Regions from separate parts of the Actinocrispum sp. NPDC049592 genome, predicted to be linked through region 3. Evidence: riboswitches for the same ligand, from Rfam matches in the RefSeq annotation. Region 3 holds a riboswitch; each other region holds the start of a gene.
The links. Region 3 has a riboswitch for S-adenosylmethionine ahead of AB0J95_RS29580 (aminotransferase class V-fold PLP-dependent enzyme). Riboswitches for the same ligand answer to the same signal wherever they lie in the genome.
Positions count from the first base shown of each region.

Region 1: linked by a shared signal. The riboswitch ahead of thrC (threonine synthase) and the one ahead of AB0J95_RS29580 (aminotransferase class V-fold PLP-dependent enzyme) in region 3 are both predicted to bind S-adenosylmethionine.
Region 2: linked by a shared signal. The riboswitch ahead of AB0J95_RS00450 (ATP-binding cassette domain-containing protein) and the one ahead of AB0J95_RS29580 (aminotransferase class V-fold PLP-dependent enzyme) in region 3 are both predicted to bind S-adenosylmethionine.

Region 1 is NZ_JBFAPA010000018.1:144,119-150,909, forward strand. It holds gene AB0J95_RS37120 (DNA internalization-related competence protein ComEC/Rec2) at 1-622, shown strand, start outside; gene AB0J95_RS37125 (hypothetical protein) at 1,013-1,378, opposite strand; gene AB0J95_RS37130 (hypothetical protein) at 1,711-1,875, shown strand; gene AB0J95_RS37135 (hypothetical protein) at 1,982-2,878, opposite strand; gene thrC (threonine synthase) at 2,907-4,163, opposite strand; SAM riboswitch class I at 4,175-4,290, opposite strand; gene holA (DNA polymerase III subunit delta) at 4,405-5,385, shown strand; gene rpsT (30S ribosomal protein S20) at 5,561-5,821, opposite strand; gene AB0J95_RS37155 (DMT family transporter) at 6,024-6,791, shown strand, end outside.
Region 2 is NZ_JBFAPA010000001.1:94,104-100,894, forward strand. It holds gene AB0J95_RS00435 (ABC-F family ATP-binding cassette domain-containing protein) at 1-302, opposite strand, end outside; gene AB0J95_RS00440 (hypothetical protein) at 405-668, shown strand; gene AB0J95_RS00445 (4-(cytidine 5'-diphospho)-2-C-methyl-D-erythritol kinase) at 665-1,630, opposite strand; gene AB0J95_RS00450 (ATP-binding cassette domain-containing protein) at 1,673-2,677, opposite strand; SAM riboswitch class I at 2,873-2,962, opposite strand; gene rsmA (16S rRNA (adenine(1518)-N(6)/adenine(1519)-N(6))-dimethyltransferase RsmA) at 3,062-3,910, opposite strand; gene AB0J95_RS00460 (transglycosylase family protein) at 4,018-5,475, opposite strand; gene AB0J95_RS00465 (TatD family hydrolase) at 5,812-6,663, opposite strand; gene AB0J95_RS00470 (PadR family transcriptional regulator) at 6,675-6,791, shown strand, end outside.
Region 3 is NZ_JBFAPA010000013.1:65,116-71,906, forward strand. It holds gene AB0J95_RS29565 (pyroglutamyl peptidase) at 1-704, shown strand, start outside; gene AB0J95_RS29570 (DUF167 domain-containing protein) at 758-1,045, shown strand; gene AB0J95_RS29575 (potassium/proton antiporter) at 1,108-2,586, shown strand; SAM riboswitch class IV at 2,627-2,742, shown strand; gene AB0J95_RS29580 (aminotransferase class V-fold PLP-dependent enzyme) at 2,776-4,101, shown strand; gene AB0J95_RS29585 (RNA polymerase subunit sigma-70) at 4,098-4,997, opposite strand; gene AB0J95_RS29590 (hypothetical protein) at 5,029-5,301, opposite strand; gene AB0J95_RS29595 (hypothetical protein) at 5,842-6,042, opposite strand; gene AB0J95_RS29600 (helix-turn-helix domain-containing protein) at 6,545-6,791, shown strand, end outside.

The sequences.
Region 1 (6,791 bases), on a different contig from region 3:
CGACCACGTCGGCGGGCTGTCGGCCGTTCTCGGTGAGCACACGGTCGGCGCGGTGGCGGTCGGTTCCGGGCGGTTGCCGGGATGGGCGTGGCGGCAGGTGCGTTCCGAGGCCGAGCGCGCTGAGGTGCCACTGGTGTGGCTGTCGGCGGGGCAGCGGCTGGAATGGCCGGGCCTGACGATCGAGGTACTTGGCCCACGTGTGGTGGACACCCGGGAGGACGGAGAAGCGACTGGAACAGAGATCAACAACGGCTCACTTGTCCTGCGGGCAACAACTCGCAGTGGCCGGCTGCTCCTCACCGGCGACGTCGAGCTCGCGGCCCAGGCAGACCTGCTCGATGAACACATCGACCTGACTGCCGACATCCTCAAAGTCCCGCACCACGGAAGTCGCTATATCGCCCCGGAGTTCCTGACCGCCGTCCACCCGCGTGTGGCCCTGATCAGCGTTGGCGCGGGCAATCGCTATGGACATCCAAGCCCGGGCACGATCACCCAACTGACCCTGAAAGGAGCAATGGTTCTCCGCACCGACCAGGACGGCGACTCCGCCGTACTCGGCACCAGCACCGACCTGTCAGTCGTCCGTCGCGGCGACCCCCGCGCTCCACCCGACCACTGATCCGAGCCGCACCAGAGCTGATCCAGACCCGCCGGGGACTGGTGAGATCCGCCGGGGATTGGCGGCGTGTCGTTCGGGGAGTTCAACCAACCATCCAATGGCCTTGGCGCCGTTGACAAGCACAAGGAGGTACTGGCTGGCCTGTGACGCTCACCTCGGGCGCTCGGACGCGGCACTCATCACCCGGTGTCCACCGGTTCGCTGGAGCTTCACACTTGCGGTCCCGCATTCACCGTGGGGCAGCGGCAGAGAGATCATCTGGACGTCTGCGGCAGGTCATCCGCGTTCGACTGCGATGTCCTTGGTGGTCGCGATCCAGGAGCGTCTCGGGTGCCTGCTGTCTTGGGGAGCCGCGGCTGCGTCACCGATCGGGCTGCTCGGCCCATGTCGTCACCGGGCAACTCGACGTACGTCGCCGTCGGCTGCTCGACCCGCGTCGTCATCGGATTGCTTGGCCGCGTCGCCACGGGGCAGCTCGGCGTACGTCGCCACCGGGTTGCTGGGCCCGCGTCGCCATGGGGTTGCTTGGCCTGGCCTGCGGTCGGGGCGGATCACCTCAACGGGGTCCAGCGTCGCCAGACGGACAGTGGCATACCGCCTGCTGTTCCTCGGCAAGGCTGACATGCTGTTGCCGCACAGCCGCCAGCCGTCGCCGAGGGTGTGCTCGTTGAGCGCCTGGCCGAGGCCCACGCTGAGCACAAACTGGTCCTCCCGGTGGGCGGTGGCGGTGACTGCTGCTGCCTGGGCGATGATCACCGGAGACCCGCTCGGTGGCGTATTCCCTGAGGGGCTCTACGACGAGTCGAGGAGCACCTGCGGTCGTAGGGATGGCCGTGCGACTACGACACACCACGTATCCGTGCTGGCATGAGCGCCGGGTGAGGCGGTTCCTCGACGGCCGATGGTCTGCCTTGGCACGCTTCGCGCGGAACGGGCCGCCATGTCCGCGTTGCGGAGGTGTGGCGACTGCCTCCGGTCGCGAGGGCGCCGCTGTCGCGCTTGTCGGCCTTGCCAAGTGATGGGTGTCGCCAAGTGGTCGCGGCCATGGCAAGACCTGCCAACGGCGCGCGTCTGGTTCACCCGGGTCAGTGGGCAAGGAGCTCAAGCGCGGTGCCACGGCCCAGCTCGTCTACGTCGCCCCCGGCGCCGAGGACGGCATCGAGTCGACCCTGCGGTTCCTGCTCTGCTGCGTCCGGCGGCGGTCGATCCGGCGAGACCGGTGTCTGGCTGGCCGTAGGGCCCGTCGGGAGTAGCAGCTGGTGGCGTAGGCCCGTCGGACGTGGCAGCTGGTGGCGTAGGGCTCGTCGGGAGTGGTAGCTGGTGGGCCGATCGCTTGTGCCCTGCGATCGGCCCTGCCGGTCAGCGCAGGCCTTTGAGCATTTCGCGGAGCTGGGCTTCGCCGATGGGGGTGAAGCGGGCGTCGAGATCGAGGAGGTGTTCGGATCCGCCGGGGCCGGGTGACTTCACCGTGGCCGTGACGGTGAAGGCGTCGGGGCCGGTGGCGCCGACCACGACGTCCATCCGGTAGCCGTGTTCGGCGAGCAACGTGGTGGAGCGCTCGCCCGAGCGGGTGTCGAGGACGTGCTGGGTGGCGTCGGCGAAGGCCCGGATGGCCTCGTCGGTCGTGGGGCGCGACAAGTAGGGCTGAAGGGTGATCAGCCACTGGCCGGTGCCAGGGCGGCGGGCGATGTCCAGGCGGGCCTTGGACGGGTCGTTGACGCGCTTGGCGAATGTGGTGATCACGTTGGCGGACTTCGGCGGCTCGAAGTGGGCCGGGCCCGCCGTGTCCAATCGGTGCAACAAGGTTTGGAGGGATGCCGTCAGCCGGTTCACATCCAGTGGGTCGAGGTGGAACTCGACGCACGAGGCGCCCACGGCGTTGTGGTACAGCGGTTCGCCGGACGCGCCGACACCGACGAAGTCGTGCCGGGCGTCGAACCAGGCCCAGACCGTCATGTACGGACCGTCCTCATCGGCTCCGATGAGGACCTGGATGCTGGTGTGCTCGCCGGTGAACACCATCGAGTCGCTCTCGTCATCGTTGCCCCGAAGGGCGGCGAGCGCGCTCTCGGCGAACTTGCGCAACGTCTCGGCCCTGGTCACCCCGCCGGTGTAACCCGGCAGGGCGACCAGCCAAGCACGCTCGCGCTCGTGCCACAGCACCGACAAGCCCCGGGCCGGGTGCTGGCCGAACAACTTCATATCTCCGAAGTGGACGACCTGTTCGGCCGCCGCGACTAACCCGTCGTGCTCCACGCGCGCAGGTTAGTACTGCGGGATGACATCAGAGGCCGAGGGCCTCGTGCACCGCCGCCGCGGACGGTGCGACGGTGGCGCGCGGGCCGATGTGGTTCTCGACGGCGTCGAGGGTCTTGAGGCCGTCGCCGGTGATCAGCAGCACGGTGTCGGCCTCGGGGTCCAGCTTGCCGGTCTCGATGAGCTTCTTCGCCGTGGCGACGGTGACACCGCCAGCGGTCTCGGTGAAGATGCCCTCGGTACGGGCCAGCAGGCGGATACCCTCGACGACCTCCTCGTCCGTCACGTCCTCGATGGCGCCGTTGGTGCGCCGGACGACGTCCAGGACGTACGGGCCGTCGGCGGGGGCACCGATGGCCAGGGAGCGGGCGATGGTGTCCGGGCGGACCGGCTGGACCACGTCGTGGCCGGCCTTGTACGCGGCCGAGACGGGGGAGCAGCCGGTGGCCTGCGCGCCGAACACGCGGTACGGCGTCGGGTCGACCAGGCCGAGCTCACCGAGCTCGCGGAAGCCCTTGTCCACTTTGGTCAGCTGGGCGCCGGAGGCGATCGGCACGACGACCTGCTCGGGCAGCCGCCAGCCGAGCTGCTCGGCGACCTCGTAGGCGAGCGTCTTCGAACCCTCGGCGTAGTAGGGCCGGACGTTGACGTTCACGAACGCCCAGTCCTCGTGCTCAGCGGCGAGCTCGGTCGCCAGGCGGTTCACGTCGTCGTAGTTGCCGTCGACGGCGATGAGCGCGCCGTCGTACACCGCCGTGGTGAGGATCTTGGCTTTCTCCAACGACTTCGGGATCAGCACCACCGACTCCCAGCCGGCGCGGGCGGCCGCGGCCGCTGTTGCGTTGGCCAGGTTGCCGGTGGAGGGGCAGGCGAGAACGCGGAAACCGAGCTGGCGCGCGGCGGCGAGCGCCACGGCGACCACGCGGTCCTTGAATGAGTGCGTGGGGTTGCCTGTGTCGTCCTTGACCCACAAGGACTTCACGCCAAGGGCGGCGGCCAGGCGGTCGGCACGGACCAGACGGGTCAGGCCCGGCTGGGTGTTCGGGTGACTGTCCACATCGGACGGCACCGGCAGCAGGTCACGGTAGCGCCAGATGGACTTCGGACCCGCTTCGATGTCGGCTCGCCGGATGGTGCCGAACGAGTAGGCGACCTCGAGCGGGCCGAAACACTCCGCACAGGCGAATTCCGGGGCCAACGGGATCTCGTGACCGCATTCTCGGCACGACAATGCCCGGGCGGGGCCGAGGTCGAAGGTCGTAGGTGCACCGACTGTTGTCGTCATCGCGAGGTATCTCCTCATCTTTCCCGTTCTCACGGGTCGGAATTGGCACCGTGTTCGCCACCTGAAACGGTGAGCGCCGGTTGCCGGGGCTTCTTCGGGCCGATCCCTCTGCCCCTCTGGATGAGCGGTATTCAGTTGTCGGCTCACTCGTGAGCCGAGAGACACGTTACGGCACAAGCCGAACTCCGTGCCACCCGCGCCGCCCACTATCCGGGAGCGCGGGGCATGGCAGGATGCGGGTGTGAACGCGCCGGCCGTGACGCCCGAGCCGCTGCAACTGGTGGTGGGCGAGGAAGAGCTACTGGTAGAGCGCGCCGTCCGGACCGCGCTGGACAGCGCCCGGCTCGCCGACCCGACCGCCGACCTGACCAGAGTCCGGGTGGCTGAACTCACAGTTCCGCAGCTCAACGAGCTGGTCAGCCCGTCGCTGTTCGCCGAGGCCCGGGTGGTGGTGCTGGAGGCCGCGCAAGAGATCACCCAGGAGATCTCCGACGCGGTGATCGCCTACAGCAAGAACCCGGCCGAAGGCGTCGTGCTCGTCGTGGTCCACACCGGAGGCGGGCGCACGAAGGTCGGCAAGGCATTGCCTGCGGCGTTGAAGAAGGCCGGTGCCTACGTCACCGAGTGCCCGAAGATGACCAAGGCCGCCGAACGCGAGGACTTCGTCCGCAACGAGATCCGCCGCGCGGGCGGCCGGACCGACGCCCCGGCGGTCGCGGCATTGATCGAGACGATCGGTTCGGATCTCCGCGAGCTGGCGTCCGCCGCCGCCCAGCTGGTCGCGGACACCGATGGCAAGGTCGACGAGCAGGCGGTCCGCCGCTACCACAGCGGCCGGGCCGAGGTGAACGGCTTCGCGGTGGCCGAGAAGGCCGTCGTGGGCGACCTGCCTGGAGCGTTGGAGGCGTTGCGCTGGGCCATGCAGCTCGGTGTCCCGCACGTCCTCGTGGCCGACGCCCTCGCTGACGCCGTCCGCACTGTCGCCCGGGTCGCGCCGCTGGGCCGGATCGACCCGTTCAAAATGGCCGGTGAGCTGGGCATGCCGCCCTGGAAGATCCGCAAAGCGATGTCCCAGACCCGCGGCTGGCACCCAGCGGGCCTTGCCGACGCCATGCAGATCGTCGCCGCCCTCAACGCCGACGTGAAGGGCGCCGCCGCCGACGCCGGTTACGCCCTCGAACTGGCGATCATCAAAATCAACCGCGCCCACAAACGCGCCTGACCGAATCGCGGCACCTCGGAAGAGGCACTTGGGATTGGGCGGTGCTTGGGATTGGGCGGTGTTTTGCGGCGTGCAGTGCTTCGGGAAAGGGCTGTGCTTGCGGCTGGTGTGTGGGTGTGGGCATGAGAAAAGGGCCTCACCGTGAGAGTGGTGAGGCCCTTTCTTCAGGTCTGGATCAGAGGCCGTTGGCGACCTTGGCCATGGCCGACTTCTTGTTGGCGGCCTGGTTGGGGTGCATGACGCCCTTGCTGGCGGCCTTGTCCAGCTTGCGGCTGGCGGCCTTGAGCAGCTCGACGGCCTTGTCCTTCTCGCCGGCCTCGGCCGCCTCGCGGAACTTCCGGATGGCGGTCTTCACCGAGGACTTCACCGACTTGTTGCGCTGCCGGCGGGCTTCGTTGGTCTTGATGCGCTTGATCTGTGACTTGATGTTGGCCACGCGGTATCTCCTCAGGTTTCGCTCTCCGGATTGCCGTACCGCGGAGTACTTAGGCCCCGCGAACGCGGGCTTCCTCCAGGTCGGAACGCCACACGGCACGACTCGCCCACTGTAACAGGCGGTCACCTTCGTCGAAGAATCGGGGCTTGGCCTGCGGTAAAGCGGTACCCTCCCCGATCTTGCCTGAGGCAGGGTGGGAGGGGTGAACCCGGTTGCGGTCGGCCTCGTCCTGGTCGCGGCGCTCGCGCACGCCGCGTGGAACTTCTCCGCCAAGCGCGCGGGCGGCGCCGGGAGCACCCTCGTCTGGCTCTACCTGACCACCTCGGCCGTGCTCGGCCTGCCGGTCGTGGTGGTCGCACTGATGATCACTGATGCCCGGCCGAACTGGGGATGGCTGCTCGCGATCGTGGTGACCGCGGTGCTGCATGTCGTGTACGCGCTGACCCTCCAGCGCGGCTACGGGGTCGGCGACATGTCCGTTGTCTATCCCGTGGCTCGGGGAAGTGGGCCGTTACTTTCGGTCATCCTCGCGGTGCTGCTCCTCCACGAGCGCCCGGGAGTGCTGGGCGCGATCGGCGCGGCTCTGGTGGTCGCCGGGGTGTTCGTGATCGGGTTCGGCGGCGGCACACACCAGCGGATCGGGCCCAGCCTGCTCTACGGCGGCCTCACGGGCCTGACGATCGCCGCGTACACCCTCTGGGACGCGCACTCCGTGAACGGCCTCGCGGTCCCGCCGTTGATCTACTTCTTCTCCGGGTCGGTGCTGCAGAGCGTGATCCTGGCGCCGTACGCGTGGACCCAGCGGCGGCAGGTCGCCGGTCTGTGGCGGAAACACTGGAAGGACGTGCTGGTCATCGCCGTGCTGTCACCCATCGGGTACCTGCTGGTGCTGTACGCGATGACCATGGCGCCGGTCAGCATGGTGGCGCCCGCCCGGGAACTGTCGATCGTGGTGGGCAGCGTGCTCGCG
Region 2 (6,791 bases), on a different contig from region 3:
GCCCACTCGTGGTCGGCGTTGAACCCCAGCGGGTCCAGCACGGCGTTGCGGACCGTGCCGCCCGCGGGCAACGTCGTCCGCTGCGTGACCACCGCGACCCTCAGGTCCCGCGTCCGGCTCACCCGGCCGCTGTCCGCCGGTTCGATCCCGGCCAGGACCTCCAGCAACGTGGTCTTGCCGCCACCGTTGAGACCGACGACGCCGATCCGGTCGCCCTCACCCACGCCCAGCGACACGGCGTCCAGCAACGGCCGGACCCCGTAGGACTTGCTCACCGACTCCAGATTGACCAGATTGGCCATCAACCCGCACTTTCCCGTATCGAACCCTCAACCGGAAAGGCTACCCACCGAGCCGCCCTTTCCGGCGCCCCGGCCAGCGGGCGCACTGACTACCGTCGCCACATGACCCAGCCAATGCCCCGAAACGCCCTGGGCCGAGCCGGTTTCGCCTGCGCGCTGGCCGGCGCCGTCGGCGGCCTGATCCCCGTCGTGGGGCTGTACAGCTGGCTGGTGGCGCTCACCGGCGTCGGCCTATGCAGTGCCGGAATAGGCAGGTTCCGGCGCGGGTGGTCCACCAACTACGGCCTGTGCGTGGGCGGGATCGTGCTGGCCGTGGTGGGCATGTTGATGAGCCTCGGGAACGGCTGGATCAGCATCCAGCGTTAGGCGTGCACCTCGGGCGGCGTGGGGCGAGGGGCCTCGTCGCCGCCGATCACCCGCGCGCCGGGCACGGGTCCATGCGCGACACGAACCGTCCGGCACACACCGGCGCCGGCCAGCTCGGCGGCCACCCGCAACGCCGATTCCCCGTCCGTGCAAAGGAAAGCGCAAGTCGGCCCGGACCCGGACACCGTGCCCGCGAGCGCACCCGCGTTGACGCCCGCTCGCAGGGTTCGCCTGAGCCCAGGGCGAAGCGAGATCGCGGCGGACTGCAAATCGTTGCCCAGCAACAAAGCCAGCTGCCGGGGGTCGCCCATCGCGAGCGCCTCGATCACCGGCTCGACGTCACCGACGCGCGGTGGGTCGCCCTCCTCGCGCAGCCGGTCCAGCTCCTCGAACACCTTGGGGGTGGCCAGTCCGCGCCGGTCGAACGCGATCACCCAGTGGAAGGTGTGCCGGGACAGCACCGGGATCAGCCGTTCGCCGCGGCCGGTGCCCAACGCCGTTCCGCCCTGCAGAACGAACGGCACGTCGCTGCCCAGCTTCGCGGCCACCGTGGACAGTTCGTCGCGCCCGATCTCCAGCCGCCACAACGAGGCCAGCCCGACCAGCACCGCCGCCGCGTCCGCGCTGCCGCCGGCCATGCCCCCGGCGACCGGGATGCCCTTGCGGATCACCACCCGGATCTTGGGTTCGGTGTGGTCCCGGCCGACGTGCTGCGCCAGCGCCTGCACCGCCTGCCAGGCCAGGTTGCTCGGCCCGGTCGGTACCTCGCCCGCGCCCTCGCCGATCACCTCGACGCCGGGTTCCTCGGCCACGGCGACGGTGACCTCGTCGGTCAGCGACAGGGCCTGGAACACGGTGTTCAGCTCGTGGAAGCCGTCCGGTCGCGCCTCGCCCACGGCGAGGTGCAGGTTGACCTTCGACGGCACACGAACCGTGACCGGGGGCGGAACGACAGCGAGCACACCTAGCAGCCTACGTGTGCCCACTGTCGTTCTTGCCACCTGCTACGCGGCCACGCTTCGCGGAGCGGCCGGCTGCTGGTGCACGATGGCGCCCCGCTCGCCCAGCCACCCCAGCGTGGTGTCGGCGCGCTCCCCACGCAGGCCGATCCGGAACCGGGCCACCGGGGTCTCGCCGAGCCTGCTCAGCCCGCCCCCGATGATCGAGACCTGCACGCCGAAGCGGGAGGCCGCCTCCGGCAGCAGCGCGCCGACCGCCGCGAACCCGACCAGCACGACGTCGGCGACGCGGTCCTGGTGGACGCTGGCGGCGCCTTCGACGGACGGCAGCAACGCCTCGATGGCCTGGCTGCGGGGGTCACGCAGGAGCGACAGCAGGTTGCCGTGCTCGATCAGCTTGCCCGCCTCGAGCAGGGCCACGTCGTCGCAGATCCGCCGGACGGCCGCGGTGTCCTGGGTGGCCAGCAACAGGGTCACGCCGAGCTCGGCGCGGGCCCGGTCGAGCACCGCGAGCACGCCCGCGGCGCCGTCGGTGTCCAGTTCGGCGGTGGGGTCGTCGGCGAGCAACACGGCCGGCTCGCCGACGAGCGCCCTGGCCACCGCCACCCGGCGGCGCTGCCCCTCGGTGAGGTCGTCGGGGTAGGTCGCGGCCTTGTCGGTCAGGCCGATCAGGTCCAGCAGGCGGCCGACCCGTGCGCGCCGCAGCGGACCGTCCACACCGGACTGTTCGAGCGGCAGGGCGATGTTGCCCGCGGCCGTGCGCTGCTTGAAGAGCTGGGTTTCCTTTGTCACGAAACCGATCTGCCGCCGGGTGGCGCGCAGCCTGCGGGTGTCGAGGGTGGCGGTGTTCAAGCCGTCCAACCGGACCACACCGGTGTCCGGGCGCTCCTGCAACGAAACCAAGCGGGCCAAAGTGGACTTGCCCGATCCGGCCGGCCCCACCACGCCGAGCGCTCCGCCCGCGGTCAGGTCGAGGGACACGTCGTCAAGCGCGACAACGGTCCCGTTGCGGTTCCAGAAGGACTTACTCAGGTTCTCTACGGTGATCACGGTTACTCCAGCGCAGCACAACGGCGACCGCGGTCGGCGGCCGTCCGGCGTCCGTCAGGGGACCGTCCTGGTAGGACGGAGGCGTTTTCGGGTCTGTCGAAGGGAATCAGGCGTCGTGGCTACGACACGCGGTAACGGACCGCCTGCCCTGATCGATGACCCGGCGCTGGGTGAGCAGTTTCGCGAACACGGATTCCTCCATCGCTCCTGGCGGTAGCACCTGCCTCGGCGAGGTGGTTGCTGCGGCGTCGCGGAGCCAGGTCTCTCGGCCGCTCGGGATGGATGCAACTGCATTCAAACCGAACAGGACGCGCGTACGCAAGGCCTAGACCATGGAATCGGGTGGTACATCACACCAACAGACGAACGTAAGGGCCTGCGGGTTCACAGATGGTGGTCGGCCGCTTCCAGAATGCGAGAAAAGTCGCGCACAGTGAGCTGCTCGCCCCGCAGCCCTGGATCGATCCCGGCGGCCCGCACGACCTCCGCCGCCCGGTCCGGGGAACCGGCCCAACTGGCCAGCGCGCCCCGCAGGGTCTTGCGGCGTTGCGAGAATGCGGCGTCCACCAGGGTGAACAACCGCTCACGGTCGACATCGGCCGGTGGTTCGTGGCGAACCAACCGCACGAGCGCCGAGTCGACGTTCGGCACCGGCCAGAACACCGACCTGGACACCGTCACAGAACGTCGAGCGTCGGCATACCAGGCCACCTTGACGCTGGGCACCCCATAGGCCTTGCTGCCGGGCCCGGCGGCCATCCGGTCGGCGACCTCGGCCTGGACCATCACCAGGACGGTCCGCAGGCTGGGCAGCTCGGCCAGCAGGTGCAGGACAACGGGCACAGCCACGTTGTATGGAAGGTTCGCCACCATCGCCGTCGGCTCACCCACGTCGGCTTTGGTGATCCTGAGCGCGTCCGCCTCGACGACCCGGAGCCGGCCGGCCAGCTCGGGGGCATGGTCGGCGGCGGTCTCGGGCAGCCGCTTGGCCAGCACCGGATCGATCTCCACGGCGACGACCTCACGGCACGCGGGCAGCAACGCGAGCGTCAACGACCCCAGCCCGGGGCCGACCTCCAGAACGACGTCTTCTGGGGACAGCTCGGCCGTGGCCACGATCCGCCGCACGGTGTTGGGGTCGTGCACGAAGTTCTGCCCGAGCTTCTTGGTCGGGCGGACGTCCAGCTCACTGGCCAGCCGCCGGACCTCAGCAGGCCCCAGCAACGCACTCACCCCGCAAGGCTGCCACACATCAGAACCAACCCCGCGGGTCACCCCTCGTGAGTGTTTTCGGTCGTTCTCTGACGACTGAACCCACTCACGAGCGTCTTGCTGCTGGTTTACGGCAGGCCGAGCTTCTTGCGGCAGGCGGGCCACGGGGCGTAGCCGCGGGCGTCACGGACCTTGGTGGCGATGGCGATCTGCTGCTCGCGGCTCGCCTGGTTCGGCAGCGGCGCGTAGGCCCCGCCGCCGTTGGACAGCCACGTGCCCTTGTCGAACTGCAGGCCGCCGTAGAAGCCGTTGCCGGTGTTGATCGACCAGTTGCCGCCGGACTCGCACTTGGCCAGGCGGTCCCAGACCTCACCGTCGGAGATCACCGGCTGCGGCGGCTGCTTGGTGCCGACCTTCACGGTCTTGGGCTTGGGCTGCTTGGTGACCTGCTCGCCCAGCTTCTCGCGGTTGGTCTCCTTGCCGTCCTTGAGCTGGATGCGGTAGGTGACGATCTTCTCGCCGGCCGCGCCCGGGTCCACGACCTGGGTCTGCCCCTTCATCATGGTGTCGTCGTTGATGTTCTGGACCGGCGGGTCGACCGTCTCGGTCTTGTTGATCACGGTCACGCCGTTGCGGGTGATCCGCACCTCGGCGCCGTTGGTGATCTTGACGTCCGCGCCCGGGGTGACCGAGTCCTGCGGGCCGATCGACGTCTGCAGCTCCTTGAGCAGCTCGTCGATGGTGACCGCGGTGGTCTGCACCTGCTTTCCGGTGTTGCCGCCGTCGTAGACCATGATGGTCTTGAGCGTCTGGATCTGGACGTTCATCCCCTCGGCGGGCATGGCCATGCCGAGGTCCATGGAGAACTTCGAGCCGTCCATCGGGGCGCCGGCCTGGCGCAGCGCGTCACCGACGTTGCGGGCGCGGACCCAGGACTCCTTCTGCTCACCGTCGACGGTGTACTTCAGCAGCTTGCCGCGCTGGACGACGATCTTGCCGTGGTCGCCGATGCTCGCGTTGGGCGAGGGGCTCAGCGAGTCGTGCTCACCGGTCTGGATGCCCTCGTTGGCCAGCACCTCGCCGACCGTGCCGGAGTAGGTGTGGACGTTGGTCTCGACACCGTCCACGTCGATCGTGACGGACTTGTTCATGGCGATCGCGGCGGCACCGCCACCGGTCAGCGACACGAGCACTGCGGCGATGCTGGCGCGCAGGAAGGTCCGCTTCCAGGTGCGGACCGCGGTGATCAGGCCGGACGGCGCCTGCTGGTTCTCGACCTCGTCCGCGAGCGTGTCGGGGACGTCGAGAATCGGCGGCAGCAGCGTGGTCTCGGCGTTGATCAGCCGGATCAGTTCGTCGACGTTGACGTCGACGGAGGCCATCAGCTCGTCGGCCTGGGGCCCGAGAGCGGCGTAGATGTCCTGCGGGACAACCGCCAGCTCGTCGGAGAACTCGGGGTACTCAGTGCGCCACTGGCCATCGTTGCGGTCCATCGTGCTGGTCGCTGCGGACGGCTGCTTGACCGGCGTGAACCAGTCGGTATCGATGTCGAACGCGCTGGTAGTTCTTATGTCACTGTCAGTCACGGGGTCGTTCCTCCTGAAGGGCGCAAGCCACACGGGGCGCGCAGTCGCTGATCCGGGTCGAGCAGCTACGTGCCTGGCCTTGCTCCTTCACCTACGTCCGGCGCGACGGGTCGCGCTGTGCGTTTCAGTCCGACGCCCTCAGCCACCACCACGCTTCCCGGATTGCTCCGGCCCCGACGCGCGTTGGCTTCGACTGCGGGCTGTACCCGTTCCTGACTACCTTTGGGTACGGTCACGGGACCGTAACGGGTCCAGTCAGGTTGCGCAAACACCCCCGTACATCTTGTGACTTGCGCCACAGCCCGAAGGATGCAGTCGCTCACCCAATCGGCGTACTCATTCACCCGTTGAATCGTGGGATGTCATTGTGGGTAGCCGAAAAGTGCGTTCCGCGGTCTCCCGGACGGCCCAAGCCACCTCCGAAAGGTCCTCGCCACGGAGTTCGGCCAGGTCGCGCACGGTGTACGCGGCGCAGTACGGCTCGTTCGGCCGGCCCCGGAAGGGGTGTGGCGTGAGGAACGGCGCGTCGGTCTCCACCAGCAGCTGATCCAGCGGCACGATCCGCGCAGCCGCACGTAGATCGCGTGCGTTCCGGAAGGTGACCGCGCCGGCGAAGGACAGCACGAACCCGGCGTCGACACACTTCCGGGCGAACTCCGCATCGCCGGAGAAGCAATGGAAAACCACCCTTTCGGGCGGACCTTCGGCATGCAACACGCGCATGATGTCGTCGTGCGCGTCCCGGTCGTGGATCATCAGCGGCTTGCCGGCGCGTTTGGCCAGGTCAATGTGCCAGCGGAAGGCTTCCTCCTGCGCCTGCGGCGGTGAGTAGTCCCAGTAGAAGTCGAGACCGGTCTCGCCGACCGCCACGACCCGGTCCCGGCCCGCCAGCTCCTCCAGCACGGCCTTGTCCTCGTCGCCGAACGTCGACGTCCGGGTCGGATGCACCGCGACAGCCGCGAAAACCCGCGGATCCCAGGTGGCCGCCTCGGCCGCCCAGATCGCGGAGTTGAGGTCGTCGGCGACGGTGATGACGCGTTCGACGCCCACGCTTGCCGCTCGGTCGACCATTGTGGACACGTCCGCGGCGTCCTTCGCGCCGCACGCGTCCAGGTGCGTGTGCGCGTCGACGATCGGCGCGGGCAGGGGCTCGGGCAGCGGCGGCCGCTCACCTTTACGAGGCGTCATAGCCTAATAGTGTGTCGGCGACCCGTTTGCTAGTTCTCGGTGTGGTCCGGATGCGTGGCGAAGCCCACGGCTACCAGGTCCGGCAGGACCTGCTGATGTGGGCCGCGGACCGGTGGGCCAACGTCAAG
Region 3 (6,791 bases):
ACGGCGACATCCGGCGGAGCAACCCGTCCGGCGCCAACGCCCTGGCGCTCGACGGGGTGACCTTGCAGACGCCGTCCGGGCCCGCGCGGGTGGAGACGGCGATGTTCCCGGTGCTGTGGGAGCCGTTCGAGCAGGGCATGGTCGAGCACACGTTCCTCGCCCAGCTGCCCCGCCTGGACATGCTGACCACGGTGTCGCAGGGCCGCGTCGGCCGGATCGACGTGGAGCGGTTCAACGGCCGCTGGCACACCGGCCTGGACAACGACAACATGTCCCGGGCGACCACGATCCCCATCCCGCCGGACGTGCCGACCGTGACCCCGCAGCCGGAGTTCGTGCCGACCACGTTGCCGTACGCGAAGATCGTGGCCGCCTCGACCGGCCGCTTCCCGGTGTTCGACAACACCACCGTGACCGAGATCCGGCCCGGCGAGACCGTTCCGGTGGTCTCCCCGAACGGCCCAACACCGGGTTCGGTCGCCCGTGCGGGCAGTGGGGGTTCCTACCTGTCGAACGAGATCGCCTACCGCGCGACCCTGCTGCGTGACGCCGTCCGGCCGACGCTGGCCGCCGGGCACGTGCACACACCTGTTCTGGAATTCGGCCCGGGCAACACCAGCCAGCTCACCGACCCGGTGTTCGAACAGAACCGCACCGACATCGTGGCCCAGATGCGCGCGATCCTGACGGTGGCGCTGGGATAGGGCTCTGACGTGGCATTGGCGGCCTTGCGGGCCGCCAATGCCACACTGGGCGGGTGGCGTTTCGGTTCGCGGTCAGGGTGAAACCCGGGGCTCGCAAGGATCAGGTGGGCGGGTGCTGGGGTGAGAACGCTCTCGTGATCGCGGTGGCCGCGCCCGCGGTGGAAGGCAAGGCCAACGAGGCGGTACGGGCGGTGCTGGCCAAGGCGTTCGGGGTGCGGCGCGCGGATGTGTCCGTTGTGGCGGGTGCCCGCGGCCGGGACAAGATCGTCGAGCTGCACCCGGCGCCCGGCGATGCGGCCGAACGGCTCAGCCGGTTGCTCGCCGGACAACCGGTGCCGTAAGAGAATTCCGCTCCACGAGAATCAACTTCGTGAGCAATTAGGACAGATGAGACAATGCCCGGGTGAACGGGCTGACTCTCGCCCTCGGGATCGGGGCTGTCGTCGTGCTCGTGGCCGTGCTCGCGGTCCGGGTGTCGGTCCGCTTGGGCCTGCCTTCGCTGCTGGTCTACCTGGGGATCGGCGTCGTCCTCGGCGAGGCCGGGTTCGGCATCCGGTTCGACGACGCCCAGCTCACGCAGGCACTCGGGCTGGCCGCCCTGGTGCTCATCCTGACCGAAGGCGGGCTGACCACCCGGTGGTCCGATGTGCGGCCGTCCATCGGGATCGGCATCGCACTGTCCACTGTGGCTGTTGCGCTCAGTATCGGTGTGACTGCGGCGGGTTTACATCTCATCCTCGGGCTGGACTGGAAGATGGCCGCGCTGTGGGGCGCGGTGCTCGCCTCGACCGACGCCGCCGCGGTGTTCTCGGTGTTGCGCGGACTGGGTGTGAGCAAGCGCTTGGTCGGTTCGCTGGAGCTGGAGTCGGGTCTCAACGACGCGCCTTCGTACATCGCGGTCGTGTTGTTGTCCACGGCGACGACGCTGGACTGGTCGGTTCCCGCGCTCGTGGTGTACGAGTTGCTCGCGGGCGCGGTGATCGGGCTGCTGCTGGGCTGGTTGGGCGCGGTGGCGTTGCGCCATGTGGCTTTGCCCGCAACGGGTCTGTACCCGCTGGCAACCGTCGCGGTGTGCGTTTTCGCTTTCGCGAGCGGGCAATTCGCGCATGCGTCCGGGTTGCTCGCGACTTATGTCGCCGGTCTCGTGCTTGGCAATTCCCGGTTGCCGCACCGGTCGGACACGCTTTCCTTTGCCGAGGGCCTTGGCTGGCTTTCCCAGATCGGGTTGTTCGTTTTACTCGGCCTGTTCGCCTCGCCGTCCCGGTTGTTGTCGGCGGTCATTCCCGGTCTTGTCGCCGGCGCGGTGTTGACGCTGGTCGCGCGGCCGCTGTCCGTGCTGCTCTCGGTTCTGCCGTTCCGCGTGCCCTGGCGGGAACAAGTGTTCTTGTCCTGGGCGGGTTTGCGCGGTGCCGTGCCGATCGTGCTGGCGATGATCCCCATCAGCCAAGGGGTTCCGGGTGCCCGGCAGCTGGTCGACGCGGTGTTCGTGCTCGTGATCGTGCTGACTTTGGTGCAGGGCAGCACATTGTCGCTGCTGGCCAGGTTCCTCGGGCTGACCAAGGGCGCGGAGTCGCACGAGATGCAGGTGGACGCGGCGCCGCTGGACGAGCTGGGCGCGGAGCTGCTCCAGGTCAAGATCCCCGCCGGGTCCCGGTTGCACGGCGTGTACCTGACCGAGCTACGGCTGCCGCCGGGCGCCACCGTGAGCCTCGTCACTCGCAACGGTGGCGCGTTCACCCCGCAGCCGACCACCCGGCTGGAGGAACTGGACCAGCTTTTGATCGTGGCGACACAGGAAGCGCGGATCGCCACCGAGCGCCGGATCCGGGCCGTGGACCGCGCCGGCCGCTACGCGCGCTGGCGGGGCGAGCAGGGGCACTGACTTCTCAACCGCCGCGTCTTCCGCTACTCTCGGCCGTGAAGGTCATGAGTGCCAGCGCGAAGCCCCGGCTTGCTGGCCGGCAACCCTCCTACCGCGGTGGGGTGCCCCGGGTGAGGACCAGGCCCGCCACACACCGTGGCCGGGCAAGCGCGGACCCTCGTCAGGCGGGTCCCGGACCCGGAGGACGAAATGACTCTCGCTCTGCCCAGCCGGCCTACCACCGTGGCCGTGCCCGCCGTCGTCGGCGCGGGGCTGAACGTCCCGCTGGCCACCGGCGGGCAGATCCAGTACGCGAACCTCGACCACGCGGCCAGCGCCCCGGCGCTGATCAGCGTGCAGGACGCGGTGGACGAGCTGTTGCCTTGGTACGCAAGCGTTCACCGCGGCGCGGGCTTCGCTTCCCAGGTCTCGACGCGGGTCTACGAGAAGGCGCGCGATGTGCTGCGGTCCTTCGTGGGGGCGCGCAGCCGCGACACCGTGGTGTTCACCCGCAACACCACCGATTCGCTGAACCTGCTGGCCCGTTCGCTGCCGCAGGGCACCTCCGTGATCCTGTTCGACACCGAGCACCACGCGGCTTTGCTGCCGTGGCGCGGACCTCACGTGCAACGCATCCAGACCCCGTCCTGCGCGGGCGACGCTCTGATCGCGTTGAACGAGGCTTTGTCTTCGGCGCCAGCGGGTCCGCGTCTGGTCGTGGTCACCGGAGCGTCCAATGTGACCGGTGAGCTGTGGCCGGTTGCCGAGCTGGCCGCCGTTGCCCACCGCCACGGGGCCCGCGTCGCCCTCGACGCCGCGCAGCTCGCGCCCCACCGCCGCGTTGACATCAAGGCGTGGGACGTCGACTACGTGGCCTTGTCGGGGCACAAGCTTTACGCGCCTTTCGGTGCGGGGGCTCTGATCGGCCGCGCGGACTGGCTGCAGGCCGCGCCGCCGTACCTGGCCGGTGGTGGCGCGACCAAGCTCGTGTCGGACCAGTTGGGTGTTGCGTGGTCGGCGGTTCCCGAGCGGCACGAGGCCGGGTCGCCGAATGTCGTTGGCGTGCATGCGCTTGCGGCGGCGTGTAAGGTGCTGTCCTCGTGTTGGGACGATGTCGAGGCGCACGAAGTGGCTTTGCTGGAGCGTTTGCGGGCGGGTCTGCGCACAATCCCTGGCCTGGCTGAGCTTTCGCTGTTCGACGGTCCGCGGGTGGGTGTCGTCAGCTTCACGATCGACGGTCAGGATGCGGGTCTGATCGCCGCCGCTTTGTCCGCCGAGTACGGCATCGGCGTCCGCGACGGTGCTTTCTGCGCGCACATCGCCACGCGCCGGTTGCTTTCCAAGGCCGGTTCTTCGGAGCAGCGCGCACTTCGTGCGAGCCTTGGCCTGGGCAGCACTCCCGAGCACGTCGACCGCCTCGTCAACGCCTTGCGCACCTTGGTCACCCGCGGTCCTGCTCTGCGTTATCACCTCGTCGACGGCCGGTATGCCCCGGTGGAGGACACCCGGGAGTTGCCTGCTTTCCTTCAGCTCTAGGGGAACCGGTCCACGAGCGTGGGATCGCCGAAGACGGTGATGCTCTTGATTCCGTTGCCTGCGAAGGTGAGGAGGGCGACGCCGAAGGGTTCGCCCTGGTAGTAGGTCTTGACCGCGGGCTGGCCGTTGGCGTGGATGGGGGTCATGCGCCAGTCGCCTGGGTTGCCCAGAACCGTTGCCAGGTAAGGCAGACAGGTGTCGTTGCCGGCGAACCAGGTGGTCGAGCCGATCATCTCGAGGCTGGCGTCCTTGCGTAGAACGCGTTCGAGGATGCTGAGGTCCGAGGTCTCGAAGGCGGCGATGTACTGGTCGAGCAGCCTTTTCTGGTCGGGCTCGGTGGGCTCGGCGAGCTTGGCGGGTTCGACTTTCTCGAGGGTCGCGCGGGCGCGCTGGAGCATGCTTTTGACGGCGGTCACGCTGGTTTCCAGCATTTCGGCGGTTTCCTGGGCCGAGAACGCCAGGACTTCCCGCAGGATCAGCACGGCCCGCTGCCGTGCGGGCAGGTACTGCAGGCTCGCGATCAGCGCCAGCTTCAGGCTTTCCCGGTCCGCCACGATCGAGGCCGGATCCATCACCAGCTCATCGGGCACGGGCTGGACCCACAGCGCGTCCTCGGCGATCACCGGTTCCCCATACGGGTCCTCGCTCGCCGCCCCCAACCCCGACGGCACCGCCCGCCGCCCCCTCCCCTTCAAAGCCGTCAAACACACATTCGTCGCGATCCGGTACAACCACACCCGCAAGGACGCCTCCCCGCGAAACCCATCCACCCCTTTCCACGCGCGCAGATAGGTCTCCTGCACCAGATCCTCAGCCTCATCCACCGACCCCACCATCCGGTAACAGTGCGCCGTCAACTCCCGCCGAAACCCCTCGAACTCCACCGTCATACCCATCCAGACCTCCAGCGCCCCGAAAAGGAATCGGTCACCCCAGACACAACCTGCACACCCGTGCCTGCGCCCCGGCCTCCCGCCGCACGAAGCCCTCCAACTCGGCTCTGGTCCCGCAGACCTTGATGTACGGCCCCGTCCACTGCTTGCCGCGAGCAGGGGTGCCGTTGATCGTGTAGCAGCTCGCGCTGTGCAGTACGAGGTTCGTGGGTGGCGACAGCGTCCGCTCGATGTTCAGCACGAACTCTGCGGGATGGGCCGCGAGCCACCCGAGATAGCCACGGTCATCGTCTTCGAAGCGCACCATCCCGCCATCCTCACCTCTCATCGAGGCGAAGGGCAGCCCTCCGCCGCCGATAAGCCGCCTGACGACACCCATTGGAGCAGTACTTACGCGGCCGACCAGTCCGCGGCCAGAGAATGGGGCAAGGACACTGCGCACAAATATGAACGTCGATCCTCGTCGCGTTGTGATGGTCTGACCAGCCATGTAGCTCGCAGAAGGTCAGCGGCGGAAGATCATCCGGTAGTTCCATGACAAGACGCCGGATATTGTCGGGAATCGCTGTGAGATCAGTGCCCCCATAGTCGTTCACGTCCGCTGACAGTCGGCTCCGCAGTGCTGCCAATGCCCGCGTCTCCTGGTTAACCGATTTCTTGAGGAAGAAGCGGGATCTGCCCGAGATCTCCTCGTGCGTGCGTGGGACACCGTCTTCGAGGCCGAACCGAATGGAGACGAACCATACGTCGCCATATGGCAACGTCGCAAGGGCCTGGCGTAGCTGGGCAAGGAGCTGCCTGGCGGCCAGCTATTTGGTCGGATCGGGCAGTGCTCGGCGCTGTTTGGTCAACGGTCCTCCTCCCGCTTGGTGACATTGTGGCGCTGCGGCAGCCGCTCAGTCAGTCGACGGAAGAATGTGCCACCTCCATTGAGCACCGTCGGCACATCCTCCGGTCGCGCGCGGACCAGAGCGATGATCCATGCTATGCCCAGAACGACGATGGGCAGTAGAAGCGGAGACAGCAGCAACAGCGTTGAATTCGGCATCAGCGGTCCTCCGGGCATGACAAAACAGCCAACGGTTCGGTCGGCGAGGGCGGTGGCAAACAAAAAGCCCCAGCCGATTGGCTAGGGCTTGGGCACAGCTGTGCCCGAGAGCGGCCACACTAGCACAACGCACAATCAGTCAATGCTGGAAGTACCTGGAACCAGTTTCCGCAGGTAGCGCCCGAATTCAACTCATGTCAACCGTTTCGTAACGCCTAGCGCCCGTCTCGAGGACTTTGGCGAGGTAGCGAGCATGAAGCCGAATTCGGATCTCCTTGGGCTGGGACCGCTGCAAGCCCGGTTGATGGGGATGTCGTCGGCTACGAGGAGCGCGGAGGCTCGGCGGACGTGGGTGAGATCTTGGTACGGGAGGGCCTTGCGGAGCGCGATCAGGGGGCTCGACCAGGGGCAGTTCACTGGATGGATGGTTTTCTGGGGTGTAGATGCGTTGGGGCGAGCCATGTGCTGTGCCAGGCCGTGGTCTGCGCCTATGGTCGGGGATGTGGAGCGGGTGGGGCTTGGGTGGGCGGCGCGGGCGGCGCATCCCGCGTTGCGGCAGCTTGTGCGGAGGTATGTGGGGTATACGCAGGACAACGTCACTCTGCCGGTGCATCGGGGGCTGCCTGGACGGTCGATCACGTTCATCGTCAGTCTGGCGGCGCCGATACGCCTCCTCGACGGGCCCGCGTTCCAGGGGGTGGTGGGTGGGTTGCACATGGCTCCGTCGTTGATCGAACAGGACCGCTACC